2 regions of the Stutzerimonas sp. genome follow, and region 1 is predicted to be linked to the other one. Evidence: predicted binding sites of a transcription regulator. Region 1 holds the regulator's gene; the other holds the start of a gene.
What was found. Region 1 encodes sigma-54, which starts transcription at its own class of promoters, with help from an activator protein. Its sites were predicted from a motif close to ANTGGCATNNANNTTGCTNT; they were not measured.

Region 1 (15,455 bases):
GTTCCGGAGTTACTTCGCGCGACCGTTTTCGGCGGCGAACTATAGCACCGCGCTGTCGGCCTCCCCAACACGCGACTGTGTCGGCGCATGAGCGAGAGTGCCACTCCCAGCCAGAGTTCAGGTTCGTACCCACTGTAGCTTTTCGGTGAGTAGCGATCGGATTGCCGCTATAATCCCGCGTTTTCATTCAGGCAACGATGTGACCATGAGCCAAAGCAGCCAGCTGATCGAGACTGCCCAGCGCACTATCCACATGGAGATAGAGGCGGTCGAAGAACTCAAAACACGCATCGACGATCAATTCGTCAAGGCTTGCGAGCTTATCCTCGGCTGCAAGGGGCGCGTCGTCGTGGTCGGCATGGGCAAGTCGGGCCATATCGGCAACAAGATCGCCGCCACGCTCGCCAGCACCGGGACCACCGCATTCTTCGTTCATCCGGCCGAAGCCAGCCATGGCGACATGGGCATGATTACCCGCGACGACGTCGTCCTCGCTCTGTCCAACTCGGGTACCACCAACGAAATCGTGACACTGCTGCCGCTGATCAAACGCCTCGGCATTACGCTGATCAGCATGACCGGCAACCCCGATTCGGTGCTCGCCAAGGCAGCAGCGGTCAATATCGACGCCAGCGTCGCCATTGAAGCCTGCCCGCTGAACCTGGCACCCACATCCTCGACCACCGTCAGCCTAGTACTCGGCGATGCATTGGCGATCGCCCTTCTGGAAGCGCGCGGCTTCACCGCGGAAGATTTCGCCTTTTCGCACCCTGGCGGCGCGCTTGGCCGACGCCTGCTGCTCAAAGTCGAACACGTGATGCACTCAGGTGACCGCCTGCCTCAGGTCAACCGGGGTACTTCGCTACGCGACGCACTGCTGGAGATGACCCAGAAAGGTCTCGGCATGACCGTGGTCATCGAGGACGACGGCAGCCTGGCCGGGGTATTCACCGACGGCGACCTGCGTCGCACTTTGGATAAAGGCATCGATGTACGCCAGACCAATATCGATCAGGTGATGACCCTCCACGGCAAGACAGCCAACGCTGACATGCTTGCTGCCGAAGCCCTGAAAATCATGGAAGACAGCAAGATCAGTGCGCTGGTAGTGGTCGACGATAATGACCATCCCGTCGGCGCGCTCAACATGCATGATCTGTTGCGCGCAGGAGTGATGTAAATGAACGATTTACTGCGACGCGCCCGCAATATTCGCCTGGCCATTTTCGACGTCGACGGTGTGCTGACGGATGGCAAGCTGTACTTCCTGGTCGATGGCAGCGAGTTCAAGACCTTTAACACACTCGACGGCCACGGCATCAAGATGCTGATCAACTCTGGGGTGAGCACCGCGATAATCAGCGGCCGCAAGACACCTGTGGTCGAACGCCGTGCACAGAATCTGGGCATCCAGCATCTCTATCAGGGACGCGAGGACAAGTTGGTGGTCCTCGATGAGCTGCTCGCCGAACTCGGAATCGGCTACGCTGAAGTCGCCTATCTGGGTGACGATCTGCCAGACCTGCCGGTAATCCGCCGGGTGGGCCTGGGCATGGCCGTCGCCAGTGCCGATGCCTTTGTTCGCCAGCACGCTCACGGAGTCACCAGCGCCCGCGGCGGCGAGGGCGCTGCTCGAGAGTTCTGCGAACTGATCATGCGTGCCCAAGGCAGCCTCGAAGCCGCTCAGGCCGCCTATCTCTAGAGGTTTCAATGCTGAGCAGAATCCGTTTCCCTGCCATCCTGCTGTTGATTGCGCTATTTCTCGTCGCGATCGGCTATTGGAACATTCGCCCCGAGAGTTTCATGCAGGAACCGACTGCGGCCACAGGTGAGGAATCGCCGATCGACTTTTACGTAACCAACTCCAGAACCGTCCAGTACCAACCGGATGGCAAGCGTAACTACGAACTGTCTGCGGAGAAAGTTGAGCACGTCAAGGCCAGCGACGTGAGCCTCCTGACCCGACCCGACTTGCATTCTTATCGCGGCACCGAGTTGCCATGGCACGTGACCAGCGAGCGCGGCGAAGTCGGCCCACAGGGTGAGGAAGTGGAGCTGATCGATAACGTCAGGATCGAACGCAACGATGCCAAGGGGCGTCCAACCGTCATCACCACCAGCCGAATGACGGTGCTCCCCGAGAAGGATTATGCCGAGACCCGCCAACCCGTTAGAATCGTCGCCGCAAACGGTGTGACCACCGCCACGGGCATGAAAGCGTATCTGAATGAAGGCAGGATGCTCCTGCTATCCAACGTAAGAGGCCAGCATGAGCTGCGTTAAGACTTTCCCCTTCCTGCTCGGCTTGAGCATTTTTCTGTTCGGCTCGAATGCCCATGCGCTTCCTGAAGACCGCAACCAGCCGATCCGCGTCCAGGCCGACACCGCGGAATTAGACGATCGACAGGGCGTTGCCGTGTATCGCGGCGATGTGGTCATTACCCAAGGCACCATGAAGATCACTGGCAATACCGTGACCATTACGCAAAACAAGAATGGCGATGTCGAGGTTTTCACCTCCATCGGCAAGCCTGCCTATTACGAGCAGAAGCCAGCGGTGGACAAGGAAATCGTCAAGGCTTACGGCCTGACCATCCAGTATTTCGCAGCGAATGAGCGCATCGTCCTGATCGATCAGGCGAAAGTCGTTCAGGAAGGCAACACCTTCGAAGGCGAGAAGATCGTCTATGACACCCAGCGTCAGATCGTCAACGCCGGCCGAGCCACCAATACCGACGTAACCACCCCGCGTCCTCGCGTGGACATGGTCATCCAGCCGCGCAACAAAGACCAGCCGGCAGCGGAGCAGACCGAGTAATGGCGATTCTCAAAGCCCAGCACCTGGCAAAAAGCTACAAAAGCCGTCAGGTCGTGCGTGATGTAAGCCTGTCCATCGAGAGTGGTCAGATTGTCGGTTTGCTTGGACCGAACGGCGCCGGCAAGACCACCTGCTTCTATATGATCGTCGGGCTGGTAAAAGCCGATCAGGGTCGCGTGCTGATCGACGAGCAGGATGTCACCCACCTCCCCATGCATGGCCGTGCCCGCGCCGGCATCGGCTATCTGCCACAAGAAGCGTCGATCTTTCGCAAACTGTCGGTATCCGACAACATCATGGCGATTCTCGAAACCCGCAAGGACCTGGATCGCAGCGGTCGCCAGCAGGCGCTGGAAAGCCTGCTGCAGGAGTTCCACATCAACCACATCCGTGACAGTCTCGGCATGAGCCTGTCCGGTGGTGAACGGCGCCGCGTGGAGATTGCCCGCGCACTCGCCACCGCTCCCAAGTTCATCCTCCTCGACGAGCCCTTCGCCGGCGTCGACCCGATCTCGGTCGGCGACATCAAGCAAATCATTCATCACCTCAAGGCCAAGGGCATCGGCGTACTCATCACCGATCACAACGTGCGCGAGACGCTAGACATCTGCGAGACCGCTTACATCGTCAACGATGGCCAACTGATCGCCGAGGGTGACGCGGAGACGATCCTGGCCAACCAGTTGGTCAAGGAAGTTTACCTCGGACACGAATTCCGTCTCTGATGTGATTTTTCCGCTCACACCGTCGCACGGGACTAGGCAAAGGCTTCGTTGGCAGGCATATAATTTGCTTATAGCGGGCGTGCACAGCGCCAGTGAAATCGGAACAGGCGCGGTTGCGCCGGCAAATAAGGTTCGAAGTCCTCTGCCATGAAACCATCGCTAGTCCTGAAGATGGGCCAGCAGCTGACGATGACACCGCAGCTGCAACAAGCCATACGGTTGCTCCAGTTATCCACGCTCGATCTCCAGCAGGAGATACAGGAGGCGCTGGACTCCAATCCCATGCTCGAGCGCGAGGAGGATGGAGACGACTTCGATAACTCCGATCCGATGGCCGAGTCGATCGAGAAGAAACCTGAAAGCACCTCGACCGAGCAGGACACGCCGGACAATCACTTCGAAGAGCCCATCAATACGGTGGAAAACCTCGAGGAAGGCGATTGGGGCGATCGTATTCCCAATGAGCTGCCGGTGGACACCGCCTGGGAAGACATCTACCAGACCAGCGCCAGCAGCCTGCCCAGCAATGACGACGACGAGTGGGACTTCACCACCCGCACGTCCATCGGTGAAAGCCTGCAGAGCCATCTGCTCTGGCAGCTCAATCTCGCCCCGATGAGCGATACCGACCGTCTCATCGCCGCAACGCTGATCGATTGCATCAACCCGCAGGGTTACCTCGACGAAACCCTCGAAGAAGTACTCGAGTCGTTCGATCCCGAGCTGGAAATTGAACTCGATGAAATCGAAGTCGTGCTGCGCCGCATCCAGCAGTTCGAGCCCGCCGGCATCGGGGCGCGCGATTTGCGCGAATGCCTGCTACTGCAGCTGCGCCAACTACCCGAGCGAACGCCTTGGCTGGGCAAAGCGATACGTTTGGTAAGCGATCAGCTGGAGATACTCGGCAGCCGCGACTACAGCCTGCTGATGCGCCGCATGAAGCTCAAGGAAGACGAGCTCCGCCAAGTGGTCGATCTAATCCAGACGCTCAATCCGCGTCCCGGCTCGCAAATCGAAGCGAGCGAGCCGGAATACGTCGTGCCCGACGTAATCGTGCGCAAGCACAACGAGCGCTGGCTGGTCGAGCTGAATCAGGATGCGATGCCGCGCCTGCGGGTGAATGCCCAATACGCAGGCTTCGTCAAACGAGCCGACTCCAGCGCCGATAACACCTTCATGCGCAACCAATTGCAGGAAGCGCGCTGGTTCATCAAAAGCCTGCTCAGCCGCAACGAGACGCTGATGAAGGTCGCCACGCAGATCGTCGAACACCAGCGCGGCTTCCTCGATCACGGCGATGAAGCCATGAAACCGCTGGTGCTGCACGACATTGCCGAAGCGGTGGGCATGCATGAGTCGACGATCTCGCGGGTCACCACGCAAAAATACATGCATACACCGCGCGGCATCTACGAGCTGAAATATTTCTTCTCCAGCCACGTCAGCACGGCCGAAGGCGGCGAATGCTCGTCCACCGCCATCCGCGCGATCATCAAGAAGCTGGTGGCGGCGGAAAACCCGAAAAAGCCATTGAGCGACAGCAAGATCGCTGGTTTACTGGAGGCACAGGGTATTCAAGTTGCACGCCGCACCGTCGCCAAGTACCGCGAATCATTGGGTATCGCGCCGTCCAGTGAGCGTAAGCGGTTGTTGTAATGCCAGGCGACCTGGTCGATCTCTTCCGGTGACGGGCGCGCAGCCCGTCAATTCGCACGTGGCAAAAAGGAGATGCAGTATGCAAGTCAACATCACTGGCCTTCACCTGGAAATCACAGAAGCCCTGCGTGACTACGTCGAGGAGAAATTCGAGCGCCTGGAAAGACATTTCGATCGCATCATTGCCGTCCAGGTGATTCTGCAGGTCGAGAAACTCAGACAGAAAGCCGAAGCCACGCTGCACGTTGCCGGGCGCGAAGTCGTCGCCAACGCAGAACATGAAGACATGTACGCCTCCATAGACCTGCTTGCCGACAAGCTCGACCGGCAGCTCATCAAGCACAAAGAAAAACAGCTCGACCATAACCAGGGTGCCCTCGCTCGCTGACCCATCATGATCCGAATCGAAAATATCCTGACCCCCGGACGTTCCTTGGTGAACGTATCGGGTGGCAGTAAGAAACGCGTCCTGGAACAGATCGCCAAAGTAATTGGCCAAGACCTTCCAGACCTTGATTCCCAGACCATCTTCGAAAGCCTCATTGCCCGCGAAAAGCTCGGCTCTACCGGCTTCGGCAACGGCATCGCCATCCCGCACTGTCGCATGCCCGGCTGCGTGTCGCCGCTCAGCGCGGTGCTGCGGCTCGACGCACCGGTTGACTTCGACGCCATCGACGGTGCACCGGTCGATTTGCTATTCGTACTGCTGGTACCGGAAGCCGCGACCGACGAACACCTCGAACTGCTTCGCCAGATCGCCAGCATGCTGGACCGTGAGGAAGTGCGTGAACGCCTGCGCAGAGCCGCCACCGGACAGGACCTGTATCAGACCGTCGTCGATATTCAGAGCGGTAGTTAGCGCAACGGCATGGCCGATCGCCCCGCGCAAAGTGAGGAAAGAGACGTGTCCGTAACCTGCCAACTCCCAACCCAGCAGCGTATGCAGCACGGCTCGTGCGTTCGAGTCCGCACCCTGTCGAACCTCGCTCCGCAATGCGCCTGATCATCGTCAGTGGCCGCTCCGGGTCAGGCAAGAGCACGGCGCTCAATGTGCTTGAGGACAACGGCTTTTACTGCATCGACAACCTTCCCGCCGGGCTACTTCCAGAGCTGGCGGAGCGAGCGTTGCTGCATACCGAACTGTTGCATCCGCAGGTCGCTGTCTCTATCGATGCGCGCAATTTACCAAGCCAGCTGAAGCGCTTTCCCGAACTGCTCGATGAGGTCCGCGCGCGGCACATTCAGTGCGATGTTTTGTATCTGGATGCGGCGGACGAGACGTTGCTCAAGCGCTTCTCGGAAACTCGGCGAAGGCACCCGCTGACCAACGAAAACCGCTCGCTGGCCGAGGCCATCCATGACGAGGAGCTGTTGCTTGCTCCCATCATCGATCATGCCGACTTGAAACTCGATACGACGAACCTCAACCTCTACCAATTGCGAGACACGCTGAAACTGCGTCTGCTGAACAAGCCTGAACCGGGCACGGCGTTCCTCTTCGAGTCCTTTGGCTTTAAGCGCGGCATGCCGGTAGATGCCGACCTGGTATTCGATGTGCGATGCCTACCCAATCCGTACTGGAAAGCCGAGCTGCGCGATTTTTCCGGACTGGACCAGCCTGTCGTCGACTACCTCTCTATGCAGGCCGATGTTGAAGAGATGTTCCAGGACATCTTCGCCTATCTGAACAAATGGCTGCCGCGGTTCGCCGCCAGCAATCGCGCCTACGTTACCGTTGCCATCGGCTGTACCGGCGGGCACCACCGCTCGGTCTATCTGGCGGAGCGACTCGGCCAGGCACTGCGCGAGACCCTGAAGAACGTTCAGGTACGCCACCGCGACCTGGCTTAGGAATGCATATGCCGTCTTGCGAAATCACTATCATCAACAAACTGGGCCTGCATGCCCGTGCGGCAGCCAAATTCGTTGGTGTCGCCAACCAGTTCCCCTGCGATGTCCGCGTCGGGCGCTGCCCTGCCAGTTTGATCGATGGCAAGAGCATCATGGCGGTGATGATGCTCGCTGCGAGCAAAGGCACCATCCTGCACCTGCACGCCAACGGCGAACAGGAGCAGGAGGCGATCGATGCGCTGATCGCACTGATCGAAGATTTTTTCGAGGAAGGCGAATAGAGCAGCTGGAAGCTGGAAGCAAAACAGTGTCAAGCCCGGCCAAACCCTTTCAAACTTAGCGTCTTTTCCGTCCAGCTTTCCAACCTACAGCGCTGTTATCGTCTTTTCAGCTTCCCGCTACCTTCATTCGCTCGATCAGCACCGAGCCGGTATGGATGCTGCTGCGTGTTTCGACATCGCAGCCTACCGCGACGATCTGCCGGAACATATCGCGCAGGGTGCCGGCAATCGTGACTTCCTGGACCGGGAACTGGATTTCCCCGTTTTCGACCCAGAAACCGCCAGCGCCGCGCGAATAGTCGCCTGTGACCAGATTCAGCCCTTGCCCCATCAACTCGGTGACCAATAGCCCGCGCCCCATGCGGCGGATCAGTGCCGCCTGATCCTCGTCGCCGTGGGATACGAAGAGGTTATGCACACCGCCGGCATTGGCCGTGCTGGGCATCCCGAGTTTGCGTCCGGAGTAGGTTCCCAACACATAGGACAAGAGCTTGCCATTCTCGACGAACGGCTTGGCATAGGTTGCCAGACCATCGCCGTCATAAGCCGAGCTGGCCAGCCCGCGCAGCAAGTGGGGACGCTCGTCCAGGCTCAGCCACTCGGGGAACAGCGTCTGTCCCAGCGCGTCCTCCAGGTAGGAGGACTTGCGATAAAGATTACCGCCGGAAATCGCGGCGAGAAAATGACCGAACAGACCAGTCGCCAACTCTGAAGAAAACAGAACAGGGACATCGCAGGTCGGCACGGGACGAGCGCCGAGGCGGCGAACGGCACGTTCTGCGGCGCGACGGCCGATCGACTCGGCTGAGGCCAGATCACCGGCGACACGGCTGACATCATAGTGATAGTCGCGCTGCATTTGCCCCTCGGCCTCGGCGATCATCACACTACTAAGGCTGTGGCGAGTGCTGCAGTAGGCACCGATGAAACCGTTGCTGTTGCCATAGCCGCGGCAACCCTGATGAGTACTCAGACTGGTACCGTCGGCATTGAGGATACGCCCGTCGGTGGCGAACGCGGCCGCCTCACAACTGAGCGCCAGCTCGATGGCCTCATCTGGGGCTATGTCCCAAGGATGATAGAGCTCCAGATTCGGTGTGTCCTTCGCCATCAGAGCAGGGTCGGCGAGCCCTGCGAACTCGTCCTCCGAAGCATGCTTGGCGATCGCCAGGGCCGCCGCCACGGTTTCGCGAATCGCCTCGTCGCCGGCGCCCGTAGTACTCGCCGACCCTTTGCGTTGCCCGACGTACAGTGTGATGCCGAAGCCTTGATCGCGGTTGAATTCGACCGTCTCCACTTCCCGCTGGCGGACCGTGGTAGACAGACCCTGCTCCATCGAGACGGAAACCTCGCAGGCACTGGCGCCCTGTCGGCTGGCCTCTTCGATGATCCGCGCAACTTTTTCGCGCAGCCCGGGCAATGCGTGCGGACCAATCCCCTCTACTTCACTCATAAAACACTCCAAACCACTGATTCGATCAAGTCGCAGCCTGCAGAGCTCAGCTTGGAGCTCCACCGCAAGGCTGCTGTTATCATGGCGGCATTTCCTACTGGACCAGCCCCATGTCTGATATTTCCGATCTCGACGACTTCGAGGAAAAAAGCAAAACCCAGGTAAAGCGTGAGCTGCACGCACTCCAGGACCTGGGTGAGCGCCTCACCACATTCAAGTCCGACGTGCTCGATCGCCTGCCGCTCACCGATGCGTTACGCAAGGCGCTGGCCGATGCGCCGAAGCACACCGCGAATATCGCGCGCAAACGCCACCTGCAATACATCGGCAAACTAATGCGTGATCAGGACATCGAAGGCATCCTGGCCCTGGTCGACCAACTCGACGCATCCACTCGCCAATACAACGAACGCTTCCATGCATTGGAACGCTGGCGCGACCGCCTGATCGCCGGCAACGACGAAACCCTCGAAGCCTTCGTTACCGAATTCCCCGAAACCGACCGCCAACAGCTACGCAGCCTGATTCGCCATGCCCAGCACGAAGCAGCGCGGAACAAGCCGCCAGCGGCCAGCCGCAAAATTTTCAAATACATCCGCGGGCTGGACGAGACACAGCGCGGACTGCGTTGAAAGCAGCTTCAGGCTACAAGCTTCAGGCGGCAGGCAAAGCGCCCACCGTGCCGGCCTGCAGCCGCTTTACGCACCCGTCCCTCCGACCGTAATTCCGTCGATCTTCAGGGTCGGCTGACCAACACCGACCGGCACCGACTGCCCATCCTTTCCACAGGTGCCGACACCGCTGTCCAACGCCAGGTCGGTACCGACCATCGAAACCTTGTTCATCACGTCCGGGCCATTGCCGATCAACGTAGCTCCTTTGACCGGCGCGGTGATTTTGCCGTCCTCGATCAGATAGGCTTCGCTGGTGGAAAACACGAATTTGCCGCTGGTGATGTCCACCTGCCCGCCGCCAAGGCTCGCGCAATAGATGCCTTTCTTCACCGAGCGGATGATCTCTTCCGGGTCGCTTTCGCCCGCCAGCATGTAGGTATTGGTCATCCGTGGCATCGGCAGGTGCGCATAGGATTCGCGCCGGCCATTGCCGGTTGGTGCTACGCCCATCAGTCGAGCGTTGAGCTTGTCCTGAATATAGCCCTTGAGTATTCCGTTCTCGATCAAGGTCGTGCACTGGGTTGGTGTGCCTTCGTCGTCGACGCTCAGCGAGCCGCGACGGTCGGCCAGCGTGCCGTCATCGACAATGGTGCACAGCTTCGAAGCGACCTGTTGCCCGATACGGCCGCTGTAGGCCGAGCTGCCCTTGCGATTGAAATCGCCTTCAAGCCCATGGCCGACTGCCTCGTGCAGTAACACGCCAGACCAGCCGGGACCAAGCACCACCGGTAGCGTGCCGGCCGGTGCCGCCACTGCGTCGAGGTTCACCAGCGCCTGTCGCAGCGCCTCACGGGCATAGCCCATCGCGCGGTCTTCGTTGAGAAAGTATTCATATCCGGTACGTCCGCCGCCGCCCTGCCCGCCGCGCTCGCGACGCCCGTTCTGCTCGACGATGACGCTCACGTTGAAGCGCACCAGCGGCCGTATGTCGGCAGCCATGCCGCCATCCAACCCTGCCACCAGAATGTGCTCCCAAACACCTGCCAGACTTACCGTGACCTGCTTGATTCGCGGATCCAGCGCCCGCGTGGCGACGTCGATACGCTTGAGCAACTCGACCTTCTCCGCACGGTCGAGTCCATCCAGCGGATTGTTCTGGCTATACAGCGGCGCAAACGCAGCCTTCGAAAGCACCTCGACACGCCCTTGGTGGCCGCCACGGGCAATTGAGCGAGCCGCTTCAGCTGCTTGGCGCAACGCATCGGCGGTGATCGCATTGCTGTAGGCGAAGCCGGTTTTCTCGCCAGACAGCGCTCGTACGCCAACGCCCTGTTCCAGGTGAAAGCTACCTTCCTTGACGATGCCATCTTCCAGCATCCAAGACTCGGTGACCTGGTCTTGGAAATACAAGTCCGCCGCGTCGATGCCAGGGCCGGCCAGTTCGCCGAGCAAGCCCGGTAAATCATCGATACCCAGCCCGCCCGGTGTCAGCAGGCGCTCGGTGACAGGTAACAGCAGTTCACTCATATCTACTCCAAAGTGCGCGATGCGATACGGGGCGCGGTGAAACGACGATGGCTCAGCAGCGGCATGCGCTGGCGCATCGCAGCCTGCTCGGCCGTGTCACGGGCGGCGGTCAGTGCGGCTTCGCCTGTCGCCTGTTCGCTCAGCACGCGGCCCCAAAAATCTACGATAGACGAGTGCCCGTAGGTCAGTCGTCCGCCAGGGTGTTCTCCTCCCTGCGCTGCGGCCAGCATATAGCATTGCGTCTCGATGGCCCGCGTGCGGACCAACATCTCCCAGTGCGCCTGACCGGTTACCGTAGTGAAGGCCGAAGGCGCGCTGATCAGCTCAGCACCAGCCAGGCGGAGGGCCGAATACAACTCGGCGAAGCGCAGGTCGTAGCAAACGGTCATCCCCAACCGGCCGACCGGTGTATCGATCACTACCAGCCGCTCGCCCGCGGCATAATCATCTGACTCACGGTAACGGCCACGTGCATCACTGACTTCGGCATCGAACAGATGCAGCTTGTCGTAACGCGCAACGCGCTGGCCCTGGTCATCGACGAGTAACGAGCAGGCCCGGACCTTCGCTTGCGGTCGATCATCCGGAGGGAGCGGCAGCGTGCCGGCCACTATCCATAACCTGAGGTCGCGTGCGACCTGTTTCAACCACGGGAGTATCGGCCCAGCGCCCTCGGCTTCGGCCCGGCCGACCGCCGGTAGGTCGGTGCGGCCCATGGCAGCGAAATTTTCCGGCAACACGGCCAGTCGGGCACCGGAATCGGCAGCCTGCTCCAGCAGCTTTTTGGCAGTGACGAGGTTCGCTTGTATATCGGCCTGACTGGCCATCTGGATCACAGCAAAAGTCATGCTTGAAACCCTAGGCGGCGTAGAGCCGCACGCTGCAAAAAATGTTCAGTTGGGCTGTTCGAAAGGTTTATCGAACGTGATCTTCGGCGCTCGCCATGGCCCCTCAACGTTGTACTGAACGCTGGCGAAGCGTGCGAACTTGTCACCCAGCAGCTTGTCGACGACGAACAGGGCGCCACCGATGGCCGGCGCACCGACGATCAGCGCAGCCAGTGGTAGGTTATTGCTGACCGGCAGCGTGACCAGCAGCTTGGCGTCGATCCGGTCATTGACCATATCGACCCGGCCATCCAGCTCCAGATTGCTCGAGGGCCCGGTAACCGTCAGCGGCTGCGACGTCACATAAACCCCGTCTGTAGCGACCAGCTCGGCCTTGATTCGATCGTAGCTCAGACCTTTGCTGAACAAGTCCGAGAAATCCAGCCGCAGCCGCCGGCCGATGGAGGCGAAATTGAGCAGGCCGAAGACCCGCAGCGCCTGGGCGCTACCGTCTACCTCGCGCAGCTGGCCATTGCGCAGCCTGCCATCGAGCCGGCCGGAAAGCCGCTGCAAGCTGAAGGATGCTGGTGATCCAGGCCAGTTGCCGTCCACGTCGAGATGAAAGGATTCGCTGGTGGTGGAAGGCGCAAACCCCCAGGCCAGAAGTACATCAGCTACATTGGCACCCCCGAGCCTGCCCTTGTACCAACTCTGCGAGCCGCTCCAGCCACCCTTGCCGCCGATCTTGAGTCCTTTGAGATCCAGATTCAGCTCCGAGAATTCGACGCCATTATCCGCCGGGCGCATTTTCAACGCCCAGGCACCCAGCGGCTGATCGCCCTGCAGCACCTCGGCCACGGCAATATCCATCGCTGGCAGGTTCTTCGGATCGACGGCAGCCAGCGGATCTTCCGATGTTCCTTGGGGCTTGTCTGGATTTGCCGCGGGAAGTTGCAGGCGCGACAGATCCAGCACGATGGGCTCGCTGTCGCTATCCGGCAGGCGAACGGTGCCGGCGACGGTTCGGCTGTCCAACCCCAGCGACCAGCCAGCCGGAAGGCGCCGCAGGTCCACGCCGAGATTGTCGACCTGAGCGCCGAACCCCGTGAACGTCCCGATATCAAGCTGAGCGCGGCGCAGCAGTGAGGTGGCCTGCTGGCCTTGCGAAGCGCTGCCGTAGTCGTTCGATAATGCCTGCCATTCTCCCAGATCGAGCAGCGGTATCTTTCCGCGCACGTACAAGCCCTGATCGCTGCGCAGATTCGCAGCAGCGCCGCCCAACACCAACTCACCGCCACCCTCGGCCCAATTATCGGCCGGCGCGGCGAAGGTCAGCGCCGCCAGCGCGCCATGCCGAAGGCTGTAATTCTGGCGCTCGCCACCTAGCGTCATCCGCAGCGTGGTGTCGCGCCGTTCGTTGACCGTCTTGCCGAATGGCGCCGGGAGCGCCAACGCTGTACCCAGCAGTGAAGAATCCACCTGGAGACGGTTATCGGCGCCATCCAGAACCAGGCTCAACCGAAACGGCAGCTCGCCGGATGCGGGCACAGGTTGTTCAATCTTCCGCCAGGCCAGGAGTCGCGGCAGCGCTACCGTGCCGGTGGCCTCGATCCGTGTGGAGGGCTTACCCGGCTGCCGGGTGGCGATGGCCTTGCCGCGCACAAGACTGCCAAGGGTGCGGCCATGGAGCTCCGCAGCGCTGAAGCCGCGCTCGCTGTCATAGCGAAACTCACCACCCAATCCTTCGAACTGCAGATCCGCCTGTGCAACGAAAAGCGAAGCATCGGAGCTGGAAAAATCCACGACGGCCCTTGGGCGCTCGCCCTTTGCCAGCGGGATATCAAGATTGAGCGTTCCGCTCAAAGGTCCGTCAGCGTGCCACCCGGCGAAGAGATCGGCGGTGCCGATCGGTGCCATCTGCATCACTGTCAGCGCGTCTCGCAGATTGCCGTCGACCTGTCCCTCGATATTTAGCCACGGCGGTTGGCCATTCTGGCTATGCGGAATTTCGGCTGTGGCGTCATGTACACGACTGTCGAGCATGCGCGCCTCGGCAAGGCGTACCCGCACCCCACTGTCCTCGATCAATACCTCACCTCGCCCCTCACGCAACACGGGCCAGCCGGGCTGGAAGGCAAGCTCGGCATCCTTCACCTTGAAATACAGGCTCAGGCTGCGAGCAGTATCGGCCGCACCCTTGTTCAGCGCGCCCTGATACTGAAAATAGCCCTGCTCGACGGTCCCGCCGCGAATCGCCGTATTCAGCCACTCGCTCAACGCCGGGCTCAAGGCTGGCGAGCGCGTCGGCAGGTATTTCTCCGTATAGCGAGCATCCCCGTCACGGATACCGACGCGCAGATCCATATAGTCCTCGGCCTCCGGATCGCGCATCAGGCGGATCAGGAAATCGCCAGCGATGCGCCCCTCTTCGCCCTCGACTTGCAAATAGGGTGCGGCGAGCGTGAAGGCTTGATCATCCAGCGTCCAGACGAGACTGCCGCGGCTACGACGATAGTCCCAGGGATTCGGAAACAGTTCAGCCAGGTGCAGACTGAAGTCCCGGTTGTCGAAACGCAGCTCGCCCCCGCCGAGATTGCCCTGCACCGCGCCACTGACGTTGCGCACCGCAGGAATCCATTTGTGCGCGGCGATACTGACCGCATCGAGATTGGCGGTGAATGCCAAGCGCTCGACACGTGGCGCCGCAGGGCGATAGTCCACTTGCAGATTGCGCAGCGTTCCGCTCGGCGCCAGCCCGAGCAGATACTCGCTCGCCTGATCGGGCAGCGGCGCCAAGGCATGGATCAACTCGGCCACCGGCGCGACCGGAATGCGATCGGTTTGCATGCGCCAGCGAGCCTCGGCGATATCCTGCTGGACAACCACCGCCGTGTCTCGCCAGCGGTCGTCATCGAAGGTGAAAGCCAGCCCATCGAGCTGCAATCGATAGCCTTGGTCCGATCGGTCGATATAGGCATTCACCGATAGATCCTCGACCTGGATCGGGTCGCGCTCCAGCTGGCCCACTCGCAGTGCCGGCACGCTCAATCGCGCAACCGCGCGGGCCAACCGACGTTCGCGCCAATCGAGCCATATTTCACCCCCAGCCTGAAGCTGCTGAATGTTCCAGTTGCCGGTCAGGTTCGCGGGCATCCAGGCGGCCCAGTCGCTCTGCGGCAGGCTGAGGTAGAGCCGTGCCTCACTGTCCCTCCAGTCGTTCGGTCGCACCCGCGCTTGCGCACGCATGCTCAGTGGCTGGCCATCTGGCAACAACACCCGCCCGTCCAGGCGCAGGCTGTCACCTGCGGTGCGCAGTTCAAGATTGGCATAGGTCAGGGTCAGCGGCGCTTCGGCGTGCGCCTCAAGAGTGATCTGGCTGTCGAGCAGCAACAGACGCCCAATTTTTTGCAATTCGGTCAAAAGCTTCTGTGGATCGGCAGGCGGCTGATCGCTACGCTCGGGCAATCCATCGACACGCCACCTGCCCTCCGCATCCTGCACCAGACTTAGATGGACGCCAGTGAACGCCACGCTTTTCAGCCGCAGCTGCCGAGACAAGAGGCTGCCGACAAGGTCGGGCACCAGAGCCAAGCGATCCAGACGCATCGCCGCGTCGCCTTCGCCAAGCACCACGTCGTGCGCCAGCAACCGTGGCGAGAAACCCTCCCAACGACCTTCCAGTTTTCCTAGCGCTACCGGCATG
Region 2 (15,455 bases), on a different contig from region 1:
GTCATGGAAACGGTCGGCTCGTCGACGGTCAGCGGCTTCATCGCTTCGACGTTGTTCTGGTCGCACAAGGTATCGGAGATGAACAGTTCGTCCATACCGCTGATGCAGACGATATCGCCAGCAGTGGCTTCGTCGACGTCGACGCGGTGCAGGCCGTGGTGGCCCATCAGCTTGAGAATACGGCCGTTACGCTTCTTGCCGTGCATGTCGATGGCAGTGACCGGGGTGTTCGGCTTGACGCGACCGCGGGCGATGCGGCCCACACCGATGATGCCGAGGAAGCTGTTGTAGTCCAGAGCGGAGATCTGCATCTGGAACGGGCCGTCGACATCGACCTGCGGGGCCGGCACGTGGTCGACGATGGCCTGGTACAGCGGGGTCATGTCTTCGGCCATGTCGGTGTGGTCCAGGCCGGCGATGCCGTTCAGGGCCGAGGCGTAGACGACCTGGAAGTCCAGCTGCTCTTCGGTGGCGCCGAGGTTGTCGAACAGGTCGAAGATCTGATCCAGAACCCAGTCAGGACGCGCGCCCGGACGGTCGACCTTGTTGATCACCACGATCGGACGCAGGCCGGCTTCAAAGGCCTTCTTGGTCACGAAGCGGGTTTGCGGCATCGGGCCGTCCTGGGCGTCGACCAGCAGCAGCACGGAGTCGACCATCGACATCACGCGCTCCACTTCACCGCCGAAATCGGCGTGGCCGGGGGTGTCGACGATGTTGATGCGGTAGTCGTTCCAGCGGATGGCGGTGTTCTTGGCCAGGATGGTGATGCCGCGTTCTTTTTCCTGGTCGTTGGAGTCCATCACGCGCTCGTCGTTGAGCTCGCCGCGCTCCAGAGTGCCTGATTGGCGCAGGAGCTTGTCTACCAGGGTGGTCTTGCCATGGTCGACGTGGGCGATGATGGCGATGTTGCGTAGATTCTCAATCACAGGTCTGTTTCTCTGTAAAAGCTTCAAGCTGAAGGCCGGAAGCTGGAGTTCGATCGATTCGCCAGTGGCGAAATCCGGTTGGTCGGGGCAACACCCCGTATGGCCGCTACAGGTCGGGAGGGCGGTGGCGGATACTGCCGCCCAGCAGGCCGGGCTGTTTAGCTCGGACGATAAACGCGCACATTGGCATGCCCCTCGCTCAATAAATGATGAGCATGCAGGCGGCTCATGACACCTTTATCGCAATACAGCAGGTACTGGCGGTTCACATCCAGTTCCTTGAATCGGTTGTTGAGCGCATAAAACGGCAGCGTTTGCACTTCGATGCCCTGCAGTTCCAGAGGTTCGTCTTCGGCAAGATCGGGGTGACGGATGTCGATAATCACCTGACCAGCGCTCGCCTCGACGACTTCTTCTATCTGCAGATCCTGACCCAGTTCGTCGATCACACGATCGATGGGAACCTGCCGCGCGTTGGTCAGGGCACGCTCGAGGATCGCCATGTCGAACTGCTTCTCTTCGTGCTCGATACGGTAGCGCTTGGCCTTGGTGGTCGGGTTCACCGAGATCACGCCGCAGTATTCGGGCATGTTCTTGGCGAACTCGGCGGTACCGATCTCGAACGCGGTATCGATGATGTCTTGCTTGTGACTGGCGACCAGCGGCCGCAGCACCAGCATGTCGGTGGCCGAATCGATGACTGACAGGTTCGGCAGCGTCTGGCTGGAAACCTGGGATATCGCCTCGCCGGTGACCAGTGCATCGATGTGCAGGCGCTCGGCGATCTGCGTCGAGGCGCGTAGCATCATGCGCTTGAGCACTACGCCCATCTGGCTGTTGTCGACTTTCTCGAGAATCTCGCCAACCACTTCCTCGAACGGCACGCTGATAAACAGCACGCGGTGCGAGCTGCCGTACTTCTTCCATAAATAGTGGGCGACTTCCATCACCCCCAGCTCGTGGGCACGACCGCCGAGATTGAAGAAGCAAAAATGGGTCATCAGCCCGCGGCGCATCATCTGGTAGGCCGCCACGGTGGAATCGAAGCCGCCGGACATCAGCACCAGCGTCTGCTCCAACGCACCCAGCGGATAGCCACCAATGCCATCGTGCTGGGCGTGGATGATGAACAAACGCTGGTCGCGGATTTCCATCCGCACCTCGATTTCCGGCGCTTTCAGCGAAATCCCGGCGGCACCGCATTGCTGGCGCAGCTGGCTGCCGACATGACGCTCGACATCCATGGAGCTGAACGGGTGCTTGCCGGCGCGCTTGCAGCGCACGGCGAAAATCTTTCCGGCCAGCCGGTCGGTGAAATGTGCCTTGCACTTCGCGACAATATCGTCGAGATCGCCCAGCGGGTACTCATGTACTTCCAGGCAATGGGCGATGCCCGGCGTGCAGCGCAGGCGCTCGATCATCTCGCGCAGCAGCTTCGGCTCGCTGTGTGCGGTTTCCACCTCGACGTTGTCCCACACTCCTTCCACCCGCAGATCGGGATCGAGGTCGCGCAACACGGTACGGATGTTCTTCGCCAACTGGCGAATGAAGCCCTTGCGTACCGGTGGGCTCTTGATGGTGATTTCGGGGAAAACCTTGACGATCAGCTTCATGAAAACGCGCGCGCCGACATGGCGTAAAAAGAGGGGGGCGGAGTATAGCGGAAATTGATCAACATTTAGGCGCTTTTATCTGAGCGCACCATTGCGCACCAAATTGGGTCGCAGCAACAAAGCAACGCACTAACTTGATGCGTTCAGTTAGGTCGATAGACGCCTTCCATCCTTTTAGCGCCTGTAAACCCGCACACCGGCGCGCCCAGACCCAACAAGGAGCACTGGCATGCAATTTGCTCCCTTGTGAGGCAGGTCGCCATCGCGGAATATCCGCCGCTGGACTTCACCCCCGATTTCGGAAGCAACCTGTCAACGCTTCCACCACTTGGAGAGCACCATGTCGAAGTCGCTTCAACTGATCAAAGATTACGATGTGAAGTGGATTGATCTGCGCTTCACCGACACCAAGGGCAAGCAGCATCACGTGACCATTCCGGCCCGTGACGCCCATGACGAAGATTTCTTCGAGCACGGCAAAATGTTCGACGGCTCTTCCATTCATGGCTGGAAAGGCATCGAAGCCTCCGACATGATTCTGATGCCGGTCGATGATACAGCCGTGCTGGATCCCTTCACTGAAGAGCCGACCCTGATTCTGGTCTGCGATATCGTCGAGCCGAGCACCATGCAGGGCTACGATCGCGACCCGCGCTCGATCGCCAAGCGCGCCGAGGAGTTCCTCAAGTCCACCGGCATCGGCGACACCGTATTCGTCGGTCCGGAGCCTGAATTCTTCATCTTCGACGAAGTGAAGTTCAAGTCGGATATCTCCGGCTCGATGTTCAAGATCTACTCCGAGCAAGGTTCCTGGATGACCGACCAGGACGTCGAAGGCGGCAACAAGGGCCATCGTCCTGCCGTCAAAGGCGGTTACTTCCCGGTTCCGCCGTGCGATCACGACCACGAAATCCGTACTGCCATGTGTAACGCCATGGAAGAGATGGGCTTGGTCATCGAAGTTCACCACCACGAAGTGGCGACTGCCGGCCAGAACGAAATCGGCGTCAAGTTCAACACGCTGGTTGCCAAGGCTGACGAAGTTCAAACCCTGAAGTACTGCGTGCACAACGTGGCTGATGCCTACGGCAAGACCGCGACCTTTATGCCGAAGCCGCTGTATGGCGACAACGGCTCGGGCATGCACGTGCACATGTCGATCTCCAAAGACGGCAAGAACACCTTCTCCGGCGAAGGCTATGCCGGCCTGTCCGATACCGCGCTGTACTTCATCGGCGGCATCATCAAGCACGGCAAAGCGTTGAACGGCTTCACCAACCCGTCGACCAACTCTTACAAGCGTCTGGTCCCGGGCTTCGAAGCACCGGTCATGCTGGCCTACTCGGCCCGCAACCGTTCCGCCTCGATCCGTATTCCGTACGTGTCCAGTCCGAAAGCCCGTCGTATCGAAGCGCGTTTCCCGGACCCAGCTGCCAACCCTTACCTGTGCTTCGCCGCACTGCTGATGGCTGGCCTGGACGGCATCCAGAACAAGATTCACCCTGGCGATGCGGCTGACAAGAACCTCTACGATCTGCCGCCGGAAGAAGGCAAGCTGATCCCGCAGGTTTGCGGCAGCCTGAAGGAAGCATTGGAAGAACTCGACAAGGGTCGCGCATTCCTGACCAAGGGCGGCGTGTTCAGCGATGACTTCATCGATGCCTACCTCGAGCTGAAGAGCGAGGAAGAAATCAAGGTCCGCACCTTCGTACACCCGCTGGAATACGACCTGTACTACAGCGTCTAATCCGGTCCGCGTGACCACAAGGCCTGCCCTCAGGAAGGTCTTGTAGCCAATGAACCCCGCCTTCTGGCGGGGTTTGTTTTTGTGGCCCCGAATAAAAGCAGCAACCAGCGGCCTGTGAGCTCAAGTCCATGCCCCTCATTTGCTGCCGCTCCCAATTCACACCGAACAAACTTGCTTGCAAGCCCGAGCGGTGCAACGCTCCCGGCATCCTATCCGCGGAGCTTCCCATGCGCATTGCATTGTTCAGCCTGCTTTTGATCGCTACGGCCCCGGCCCTGGCACAGATTTACAAGTACACCGACGATAACGGCAACACGGTGTTCACCAACCAGCCGCCAGACGGTGTCGCGGCGGACAGGGTCGAGTTGCCGCCCGCCAACACGGTCGATATCCGCACACCGGAACCACCACCACCGATGGAGAACGAAGAGGACAGCCGTCAACAACGGCAGCCATACCGCAGCCTGTCCATCGGTGGGATTCCCGATGAACAGGCGCTACGTGCCAATAACGGTACCTTCGTGGTCAACGCCCAGCTCGACCCGCCACTGCAGCAAGGCCACCAGATTCGCTTTCTGCTCGACGGTAATCCACTAGCGGAACCGAGCAGGGCCGCCACCTTGCAACTGAACAACGTCGATCGCGGAACCCACCTGCTGGAAATCGAAGTGCTCAGTAATGGTCAGGTACTGCAGCGCACCGGCGAACAATTCACTGTGCAGCGGATCCATACCTCCAGCCCGGCCCGACCATGATGGCGGCGCCCAGGCTCAGCCTGTTTGGCCTGCTATTGGCGCTCGCACTGCCGGCCAGCGCCGGGATTTATACCTATATAGACGCTGAAGGCAATCGCGTTTTCACTGACCGCCCCGGCGGGCAGGCGGTCGAAACCGTCGACCCCAGGTCCATCAACAGCATGCCCGCTCAGCCGGTGGCGCAACCTGCCGCAGCACGGGAGGTTTTGCGCGAGCCAGCGCCCGCCTATCAGCTGCTCGATATCGTCCAGCCCGAACCCGACGCCACCGTTCGCAACAACGCCGGCGAGCTGATCGTCAGCGTGACGAGCGATCCCGCCTTGCTGTTCGGCCATCAGTATCGATTATTGCTCGACGGTGGCCCGATCACCCCGAATAGCAGTGACTCGACATTCGCACTAAACAACATCGATCGCGGCAGCCACCAACTGATCGTGGAAGTTATCGATGCGGACGGGAAAGTATTGCAAGGCAGCGCACCGAGCACTTTCCATATGATGCGCACCTCGCTTGCGCAGCGGCGAATGGTCAACCCATGCAAGAAGAACGATTACGGCGTTCGCCCTGAATGCCCCCTGAAAGACAAGCCTAAGGAAAAGAAAGATATTCCTTTCGTGCCCTTTCTGTGACCATCCTATGCACCTGAATGGTGCACAAGCCGGACCAACCTGATCCGCTTCACTCGTTTTCCGCTACGCCCCGCTCTGGAGCGCCAGAGCGCACGGCGCCGCGCCGAAAAGGAGCGCCTTGGTTTGCTTCTTGCATTTCCCGTCTTACATACCGGATGCAGACAGCCATGATCAACGAAGCCCTACAGCGCCTGCTGATCGAGAACCTGACCACCGCAACCTTGCTGCTCAATTCCCGCTTGCGCCTGGAATACATGAATCCAGCTGCTGAAATGTTGCTCGCCGTGAGCGGCCAGCGCAGCCATGGTCAATTCATTAGCGAGCTTTTCACCGAATCGCCCGAAGCGCTGGCTGCTCTGCGCCAGGCCGTCGAACAGGCACATCCCTTCACCAAGCGCGAAGCAACGCTGACCCCTGCCAGCGGCCAGGCGCTAACGGTCGACTACGCGGTAACGCCCGTTCTAACTCGCCAGGAAACCATGCTGCTGCTGGAGGTTTTACCGCGGGATAGATTGTTGCGCATCACCAAGGAAGAGGCGCAACTGTCCACACACGAAACCACCAAGATGTTGGTGCGCGGTCTCGCTCACGAGATCAAGAACCCGCTCGGCGGCATTCGCGGCGCTGCGCAGCTGTTGTCCCGCGAGCTGCCCGAAGAGCACCTCAAGGATTACACCGAGGTGATCATCGAGGAGGCCGACCGTCTGCGGAATCTGGTCGACCGAATGCTCGGCTCGAACAAACTGCCGTCCCTGTCGATGACCAATATCCACGAGGTGCTTGAACACGTTGCCAGCCTGATCGAGGCCGAATGTCAGGGCAGCCTCATTTTGGTGCGCGATTATGATCCAAGCATTCCCGAAGTCCTGATGGACCGTGAACAGATGATTCAGGCGGTGCTCAATATCATGCGCAACGCCATGCAGGCGCTCGCCGGCCAGAGCGAACTGGGCCTTAGTCGCCTGACTCTGCGTACCCGCACCCTGCGCCAGTTCACCATCGGCCATATCCGCCATCGCCTGGTCACCCGGATCGAAATCATCGACAACGGACCGGGCATACCCAGCGAACTGCAGAACACGCTTTTTTACCCGATGGTCAGCGGCCGCCCGGACGGAACGGGTCTCGGCTTGGCTATCACCCAGAACATCATCAGCCAGCACCAGGGCTTGATCGAGTGCGAGAGCCACCCCGGCCACACCGCGTTCTCCATCTTCCTGCCGCTGGAACAAGGAGCCCCATCAGCATGAGCCGAAGCGAAAACGTCTGGATCGTCGATGACGACCGCTCCATCCGCTGGGTATTGGAAAAGGCTCTGCAACAGGAGGGCATGGCCACGCAGAGTTTCGACAGTGCCGATGGCGTGCTTGCCCGGCTTTCACGTCAGCAGCCGGATGTGATCATTTCCGACATCCGCATGCCCGGCACCAGCGGCCTGGATTTGCTGGCGCAGATTCGCGGGCTGTACCCGCGCTTGCCGGTGATCATCATGACCGCCCATTCGGACCTCGATAGCGCGGTGGCCTCTTACCAGGGCGGTGCATTCGAGTATCTACCCAAGCCGTTCGATGTCGACGACGCCGTGTCCTTGGTCAAACGCGCCAACCAACATGCCCAGGAACAGCAGAACCTGCAGGCGCCGGCCAACCAACACCACACGCCTGAAATAATCGGCGAGGCACCTGCAATGCAGGAGGTGTTCCGCGCCATCGGCCGCCTCAGCCATTCCAACATTACCGTGCTGATCAATGGGGAATCCGGCACCGGTAAGGAACTGGTGGCGCATGCCCTGCACCGTCACAGCCCGCGGGTGGCTTCGCCGTTCATCGCGTTGAACATGGCAGCGATCCCCAAGGACCTGATGGAATCCGAGCTGTTCGGCCATGAGAAAGGCGCCTTTACCGGTGCCGCGAACCAGCGCCGCGGCCGTTTCGAGCAGGCCGACGGCGGCACGCTATTCCTCGATGAGATCGGCGACATGCCCGCCGACACCCAGACCCGTCTGCTGCGCGTGCTGGCCGACGGTGAGTTCTACCGGGTCGGCGGCCACACGCCAGTGAAGGTCGATGTGCGCATCATCGCCGCGACGCACCAGGACTTGGAAACCCTGGTGCAGGCCGGCAAGTTTCGCGAAGACCTGTTCCACCGCCTGAACGTCATCCGCATTCACATACCGCGTCTGTCGGATCGACGCGAAGACATCCCTGCACTGGCCGGGCACTTTCTCGCCAGCGCTGCGCAGGAGCTTTCGGTCGAAACCAAGCTGCTCAAGAGCGAAACCGAGGAATATCTGAAAAACCTGCCCTGGCCGGGCAACGTGCGTCAGCTGGAAAACACCTGCCGCTGGATCACCGTCATGGCCTCAGGCCGCGAAGTGCATGTCAGCGATCTGCCACCGGAACTGCTTAACCAGCCCGCCGACGCCATGCCGGCCAATAACTGGGAACAGGCACTGCGCCATTGGGCCGATATCGCGCTGGCACGCGGTCAATCGAACCTGCTCGACGAGGCGGTACCGGCGTTCGAGCGAATCATGATCGAGACTGCCCTCAAGCACACCGCCGGACGTCGCCGCGATGCCGCGCTGCTGCTCGGCTGGGGACGCAACACGCTGACGCGCAAGATCAAGGAACTTGGAATGGGCGTTGACGGCGGTGATGATGAGGACGGTGAGGAAAGCTAAAACCTAGAAGGCCCGAGGAAAGAACGGAGGCTGGGCGAGCCACGTAGGGCGGTGCAACCCGCCGGCTTTTTCTCGCGGGCTGAGCGGATTCCGAGCCAGGATTGCCGCGATCAATCGCGCGGCCTAACTCTTATGTTCAGTCGCCAGCTCCCTTCGAACTTTTCACCGTCCCACTCGGCCACCAACGGCCGAGTGGCGACGAAGTGCAACAGCAAGCCCTTCTCGGTCGTCTGCACGCGCCAGCTGCTGCGCACTCCCGAAACGGTGATCTGCCCCTTCTGCGCGTTACCCTGCGCCTGAAACAGCATGCCCACCGCTCCATTCACGTCCTGGCTGTAGAGTTCCGGCTCGCGATCGAACCAGAGCTGCAAGCCATCAACAGTCGGTTCGACACGCAGCAACTGCACTGGCCCCGGCGTGGTAACACGGCCGATCATCACGCCGACCAACAGCCCGATCAATACCAGCGAGCCGAAAAAGCGCCGACGTAGGCGAGGTAGCGGATCGTCCATCGCAGTAGAATGCCGGTCGTTTTCAGAGTCGGTGACGCGCATGTTCCATGTGATCCTTTTCCAACCGGAAATTCCGCCGAATACCGGCAACATTATCAGGCTCTGCGCCAATGCCGGTTGCAGCCTGCATTTGATCGAGCCACTGGGCTTCGAGCTGGATGACAAGCGCCTACGCCGCGCCGGCCTGGATTATCACGAATATGCGCCGCTCAAGCGCCACGCCGATCTCGACAGCTGCTTGCAGAGCATTGGCCAGCCACGTGTCTTCGCTTTCACCACCAAAGGTTCGCAGCCCTTCCATCAGGTGCAATTCCAGCGCGGCGATGCCTTTCTCTTCGGCCCGGAAAGCCGCGGCCTGCCGCCGGAGATTCGCGACGCGCTGCCCAATGAGCAACGTCTGCGCCTGCCGATGCGCCCCGACAGTCGCAGCCTGAACCTATCAAACACCGTCGCGATCGCCGTTTACGAGGCTTGGCGACAGCTGGATTTCGCTCTGCAGTAAGCGTCTCCCGCTCAACGAGTCGGCACCGACTGGTGCCATACGCGACGCCATGGCAGCGAATCCAGAACGCCGGTTGAAATGCGTGGTAGCGTCCCCCATATCAAGCGCATTCGGGCATTCATCGCCCCGCTGCGTGGAGATTTTCCTTTGACCACCATCGTTTCAGTGCGCCGCAACGGCAAAGTCGTCATGGGTGGCGACGGCCAGGTTTCCCTCGGCAATACCGTCATGAAAGGCAACGCCAAGAAGGTCCGGCGGCTCTATCACGGTCAGGTACTGGCCGGCTTTGCCGGTGCCACAGCCGATGCCTTCACTCTTTTCGAGCGCTTCGAGGGCCAGCTGGAAAAACACCAGGGCCATCTTGTCCGGGCCGCCGTCGAGTTGGCCAAGGATTGGCGTACCGACCGTTCGCTCAGCCGTCTGGAAGCCATGCTCGCCGTGGCCAACAAGGACGCCTCGCTGATCATCACCGGCAACGGCGACGTGGTTCAGCCGGAAAACGACCTGATCGCCATGGGCTCCGGCGGCGGTTTCGCCCAGGCCGCCGCCATGGCATTGATGCAGAAAGGTGACGACAGCATGTCCGCTCAGGATATCGCCGAAACGGCTCTGAACATCGCCGGCAGCATCTGTGTCTTCACCAACCAGAATCTCACCATTGAGGAGCTGGAGAGCGCGATCTGATCGCCCTCGAGCCCCGGAGTACCGCACCATGTCCATGACGCCCCGCGAGATCGTCCACGAACTCAACCGCCATATCATCGGCCAGGACGACGCCAAGCGTGCCGTCGCCATCGCTCTGCGCAACCGCTGGCGGCGCATGCAGCTCTCCGCCGAGCTGCGCCCGGAAGTGACCCCGAAAAACATTCTGATGATCGGCCCGACCGGGGTCGGTAAAACCGAAATCGCTCGTCGCCTGGCCAAGCTGGCCAACGCACCCTTTATCAAGGTGGAGGCGACGAAATTTACGGAAGTCGGTTATGTGGGTCGCGATGTTGAATCGATTATTCGCGATTTGGCTGACGCGGCGCTGAAAATGCTGCGCGAGCAGGAAGTCGGCAAGATGCGCCACCGCGCCGAAGATGCCGCCGAAGAACGCATCCTCGATGCGCTACTGCCTCAGGCCCGCCCGGTCGGTTTCAGTGAAGAGCCGATACAAAGCACCGATTCCAACACTCGCCAACTGTTCCGCAAACGCCTGCGTGAAGGTCAGCTGGACGACAAGGAGATCGATATCGAAGTGGCGGAAAACCCAGGCGGTGTGGAAATCATGGCCCCGCCCGGCATGGAGGAGATGACCAATCAGCTGCAGAACCTCTTCTCCAACATGGGCAAGGGCAAGAAGAAGAGCCGCAAGCTGAAAATCAAAGACGCGCTCAAGCTGGTCCGCGATGAGGAAGCCGCCCGTCTGGTCAATGAAGAGGAACTCAAGGGCCGCGCGCTGGAGGCCGTCGAGCAGAACGGCATCGTCTTCATCGACGAGATCGACAAGGTCGCCAAGCGCGGCAATACCAGCGGCGCCGATGTCTCCCGTGAAGGCGTGCAGCGTGACCTGCTGCCGCTGATCGAAGGCAGCACGGTGAATACCAAGCTGGGCATGGTCAAAACCGACCACATTCTGTTCATCGCCAGCGGTGCCTTCCATCTGTCCAAGCCCAGCGATCTGGTGCCGGAATTGCAGGGCCGCCTGCCGATCCGCGTCGAGCTCAAGGCGCTGTCACCGGAGGACTTCGAGCGCATCCTCACCGAGCCGCACGCCTCGCTCACCGAGCAATATCGCGAGCTGCTGAAGACCGAAGGTCTGGCCATAGAATTCACTTCCGAGGGCATCAAGCGTCTCGCTCAGATCGCCTGGCAGGTTAACGAGAAGACCGAGAACATCGGTGCGCGACGCTTGCACACGCTGCTGGAGCGTCTGCTGGAGGAAGTCTCGTTCAGCGCCGGCGACCTGGCTGGCCAGCAGAACGGCGAGCCGATCCGCATTGACACAGACTACGTCAACAGCCACCTCGGCGAGCTCGCCGAAGACGAAGATCTGTCGCGGTATATTCTTTAAACCGGCTGAGGCTAGAGGCTGAAGGTTGGACGATAAAGCGTCCCCTCGTTCAGCCTCCGGCCTCCCGCCTCTTCTTCGGTTCTTTCCTATGCGCATCCCCACCGCGATCAAACTGCACAAAGCTTCGAAAACCCTGGAGCTGGAATATGGCGCTGAGCAGCGCTACGTTCTGTCCGCCGAATTTCTGCGCGTGCATTCGCCGTCGGCCGAAGTGCAGGGCCACGGCAATCCGATCCTGCAGACCGGCAAGATCAACGTCGCGCTGGAAGGCGTGGAACCGGCCGGGCAATACGCGCTCAAGCTGATCTTCAGCGATGGCCACGACAGCGGCCTGTATACCTGGGACTACCTCTACCAGCTGTCGAGCAACCAACAACAGCTGTGGGATGAGTACCTCGCCGAGTTGGCGAAAGCCGGCAAGTCCCGCGACCCGGATATCTCGCCGGTCAAGTTGATGCTTTAACGCTGCAAACTTCTCGGCTCGTAAGGTGGATCAAGCTTCACCGGGTGGCGCTCCACCGAGCGGAGACAAGGCGGATGTAAAAAGCGACATCCCTACTTGCTGCCGCTGCCGCCGCTTTTAAGCTTTACCTGTCGCCTGCAGCTTGAAGCCTGCCGCTGCTTTTTAGGTTTAGAATGCCGGCACATTCTTCCGGTGACAGTGACATGACCGATCCCCGCAAAGAGCGTGACGCAGAGCCCACTACCCACTTCGGCTACAAAGACGTGCCGGAGAGCGAGAAAGCGCAAAAGGTGGCCGAGGTATTCCATTCTGTAGCCGCTAAGTACGACCTGATGAACGACCTGATGTCCGGCGGCGTGCATCGCCTCTGGAAGCGCTTCACCATCGAGCTGTCCGGCGTGCGCCACGGCAATCGGGTACTGGACATCGCGGGTGGCACGGGTGATCTAGCCCGTCAGTTCTCACGCATCGTCGGCCCGACCGGCGAGGTGGTCCTGGCCGACATCAACGCCTCGATGCTCAAGGTCGGTCGTGACCGCCTGCTCGACAAGGGCGTGGCTGGCAACGTGAAGTTTGTCCAGGCCGACGCGGAGAAGCTGCCCTTCCCCGACAATCATTTCGACGTAGTGACCATCGCCTTCGGCCTGCGCAACGTGACGCACAAAGAAGACGCCATCGCCTCCATGCTGCGGGTGCTCAAGCCCGGCGGCCGGCTGCTGGTGTTGGAATTCTCCAAGCCCACCAATCAGCTGTTCTCCAAAGCCTACGATGCGTATTCGTTCAGCCTGTTGCCGATGATGGGCAAGCTGATCACCAACGATTCGGAGAGCTACCGCTATCTGGCCGAGTCGATCCGCATGCACCCGGATCAGGAAACCCTCAAGGGCATGATGGCCGATGCCGGTTTCGAGCGCGTTACCTATCACAACATGACCGGCGGCATCGTCGCCCTGCACCGCGGCATCAAACCCTGATGCTGCGCGCTGCCCTGCTGGCCGGCGCCGAGCGCGGCCTCAATCGCGTGCTGCGCCTGGACCCGACCGCCCTTCCGCGCCTGGCCCGGTTGAGCGGCCGAATCATCGAGATCGACTGCACGGTGCCAGCCTGGCGTCTGTTCGTTCTCGCCGATGGCGAGGGGTTGCGGCTAGCCGAGAACTGGGGCAGCGAGCCGGATTGCCGCTTGCGCACCTCCGCAGCGAGCCTGTTGCGGCTGGTCACCAGCCGCAACAAGACCGCGATCCTGCACGGGCCGGATGTCGAGATCGAGGGCGACAGCGCTCTGCTGATGAGCTTCGCCGAGGTACTGCAGGATCTCGAACTGGACTGGGAATACGAAGTCTCGCGCTGGCTGGGTCCGGTCGGTACACAGTTGCTCAGCACCGGTTTGCGCGAGCAGACCGTCTGGGCGCGGCAAGGCGCCGAAAGTCTGCGCCAGGACTTCGCCGACTACCTCAGCGAAGAATCCCGAACATTTGTCGGCATGGCCGAGGCGGAAGCCCGTTTTGCCGAGCTCGATCGCCTCAAGCTCGCCCTCGACCGACTCGAAGCTCGAGTCGAGCAGCTCCCCCACCCTCTGAAACCAGACCGATCCGAATGAAGCTGTTCGCCGCCGCCCGCCGCCTGTTCCGCATCCTGCTGGTGGTGATCCGCTACCGCCTTGACGACATCATCCTCGACCTGCCGATGCCCTGGTGGTTGCGCGCGACCAGCTATCTGCTGCCCTGGCGCTGGTTACCGCGCCGCCGCAGCGTGTTGTCCCGCGGTGCGCGTCTGCGGCTGGCTCTGGAGGGCCTGGGGCCGATCTTCATCAAGTTTGGCCAGATTCTCTCGACTCGCCGCGACCTGCTGCCGCTGGATATCGCCGAAGAGCTGGCGATGTTGCAGGATCGCGTACCGCCGTTCGACTCGGCCGTTGCCACCGCCTTGATCGAGCGGCAGCTGGGCGCACCGGTTGGCGAGGTCTTCGCGCGCTTCGACAGCAAGCCGCTGGCTTCAGCCTCGGTCGCCCAGGTGCATGCCGCGAAGCTGCGCAGCGGCGAAGAAGTGGTGGTCAAGGTGGTACGACCGAATCTCCGACCGGTGATCAGCCAGGACATCGCCTGGCTGTTCCTGCTGGCCAAGACGGCGGAGCGCGCCTCCACCGAGGCTCGGCGCCTGCATTTGGTGGAAGTGGTCGATGACTACGCCAAGACCATCTACGACGAACTCGACCTCTTGCGCGAAGCCGCTAACGCCAGCCAGCTCAAGCGCAACTTCCAGGGCTCGCCGCTGCTTTACGTACCACAGGTCTATTGGGATCTATGCCGCCCGCAGGTGCTGGTGATGGAGCGTATCTACGGCGTGCCGGTGACCGACATGGCCCGCCTGGCCGAGCAGCGCACCGATATGAAGCAGCTGGCCGAGCGCGGCGTCGAAATCTTCTTTACCCAGGTCTTTCGTGACAGCTTCTTCCATGCCGATATGCACCCCGGCAACATTTTCGTCAGCACCCACCAGCCGTGGAATCCACAGTACATCGCGGTGGATTTCGGCATCGTCGGCAGTCTGACACCGGAAGATCAGGATTATCTGGCGCGTAACCTGATGGCCTTCTTCAGACGCGATTACCGAAAGGTCGCGCAGCTGCATATCGATTCGGGCTGGGTGCCGGCGGAAACCAAAGTCAATGAATTCGAGGCGGCGATTCGTACGGTCTGCGAGCCAATCTTCGAGAAGCCGCTGAAAGATATCTCCTTCGGCCAGTTGCTGGTGCGCCTGTTTCAGGTCGCCCGGCGCTTCAATATGGAAGTCCAGCCGCAGCTGGTGCTGCTGCAGAAAACCTTGCTCAATATCGAAGGCCTGGGCCGCGAGCTGTACCCCGAATTGGACCTCTGGACCACCGGCCAGCCATATCTGGAACGCTGGATGCGTGAGCGCATGAGTCCTAAGCAATTGCTGAAGAACGCTCAGGCGCAGATCGAGCAACTGCCGCACCTTGCCGGCATGACCCGCGAGCTGCTCGAGCGCATGTCCAACCCCCACGCGAACAACCCGCCGCCCCCATGGCACGAGCATCATCGGCACTGGCCATTGCGTCTCGTCGGTGCCGTGCTGTTGGCCGGTGGCGCGACGCTGGCCGCCGCTGCCGACAGTTTTACCGCCATAAGCACTTGGCCAGCCTGGGTGATGCTGGCCGCCGGCATCTACATCGTGGTGCGCCGATAGCCAGCGGTCGGTGAGGCTGGCACACTTGGCGACTTGAGCGGAGAATTCGATGAACTGGCTGGACCAAATCAACTGGAACGAAGACGGCCTGGTGCCGGCCATCGCCCAGGATCATCAGACCGGGCGCATCCTGATGATGGCTTGGATGAATCGCGAAGCGCTGGCATTGACCGCGGCGGAAAACCGCGCCATTTACTGGTCACGTTCACGTGGCAAGCTGTGGCGCAAGGGCGAGGAGTCCGGGCATGTACAGAAGCTCCATGAGCTGCGTCTGGACTGCGATGCCGATGTGATCGTGCTGATGGTCGAGCAGATCGGTGGCATCGCCTGCCACACCGGGCGCGAAAGCTGCTTCTACCGGG

Region 2: glnA (glutamate--ammonia ligase) is a predicted target of sigma-54. The motif match lies at 2,766-2,785, and genes of this name have one in related genera.

The regions. Positions count from the first base shown of each region.
Region 1 covers NZ_CEXBBO010000004.1:94,512-109,966, forward strand. Annotated here, with positions in the region: gene AC2LD7_RS03955 (KpsF/GutQ family sugar-phosphate isomerase) at 206-1,180, shown strand; gene AC2LD7_RS03960 (KdsC family phosphatase) at 1,181-1,702, shown strand; gene lptC (LPS export ABC transporter periplasmic protein LptC) at 1,711-2,283, shown strand; gene lptA (lipopolysaccharide transport periplasmic protein LptA) at 2,270-2,818, shown strand; gene lptB (LPS export ABC transporter ATP-binding protein) at 2,818-3,543, shown strand; gene AC2LD7_RS03980 (RNA polymerase factor sigma-54) at 3,691-5,199, shown strand; gene hpf (ribosome hibernation-promoting factor, HPF/YfiA family) at 5,279-5,587, shown strand; gene ptsN (PTS IIA-like nitrogen regulatory protein PtsN) at 5,594-6,058, shown strand; gene rapZ (RNase adapter RapZ) at 6,193-7,050, shown strand; gene AC2LD7_RS04000 (HPr family phosphocarrier protein) at 7,059-7,331, shown strand; gene pmbA (metalloprotease PmbA) at 7,438-8,784, opposite strand; gene yjgA (ribosome biogenesis factor YjgA) at 8,895-9,416, shown strand; gene tldD (metalloprotease TldD) at 9,483-10,925, opposite strand; gene AC2LD7_RS04020 (carbon-nitrogen hydrolase family protein) at 10,928-11,773, opposite strand; gene AC2LD7_RS04025 (YhdP family protein) at 11,819-15,455, opposite strand, start outside.
Region 2 covers NZ_CEXBBO010000002.1:153,671-169,125, reverse strand. Annotated here, with positions in the region: gene typA (translational GTPase TypA) at 1-929, opposite strand, end outside; gene thiI (tRNA uracil 4-sulfurtransferase ThiI) at 1,088-2,542, opposite strand; gene glnA (glutamate--ammonia ligase) at 2,883-4,289, shown strand; gene AC2LD7_RS02060 (DUF4124 domain-containing protein) at 4,517-5,044, shown strand; gene AC2LD7_RS02055 (DUF4124 domain-containing protein) at 5,044-5,673, shown strand; gene glnL (nitrogen regulation protein NR(II)) at 5,841-6,923, shown strand; gene ntrC (nitrogen regulation protein NR(I)) at 6,920-8,356, shown strand; gene AC2LD7_RS02040 (hypothetical protein) at 8,467-8,910, opposite strand; gene trmL (tRNA (uridine(34)/cytosine(34)/5-carboxymethylaminomethyluridine(34)-2'-O)-methyltransferase TrmL) at 8,909-9,370, shown strand; gene hslV (ATP-dependent protease subunit HslV) at 9,518-10,054, shown strand; gene hslU (ATP-dependent protease ATPase subunit HslU) at 10,083-11,426, shown strand; gene AC2LD7_RS02020 (gamma-butyrobetaine hydroxylase family protein) at 11,515-11,889, shown strand; gene ubiE (bifunctional demethylmenaquinone methyltransferase/2-methoxy-6-polyprenyl-1,4-benzoquinol methylase UbiE) at 12,093-12,863, shown strand; gene AC2LD7_RS02010 (ubiquinone biosynthesis accessory factor UbiJ) at 12,863-13,486, shown strand; gene ubiB (ubiquinone biosynthesis regulatory protein kinase UbiB) at 13,483-15,093, shown strand; gene hisI (phosphoribosyl-AMP cyclohydrolase) at 15,143-15,455, shown strand, end outside.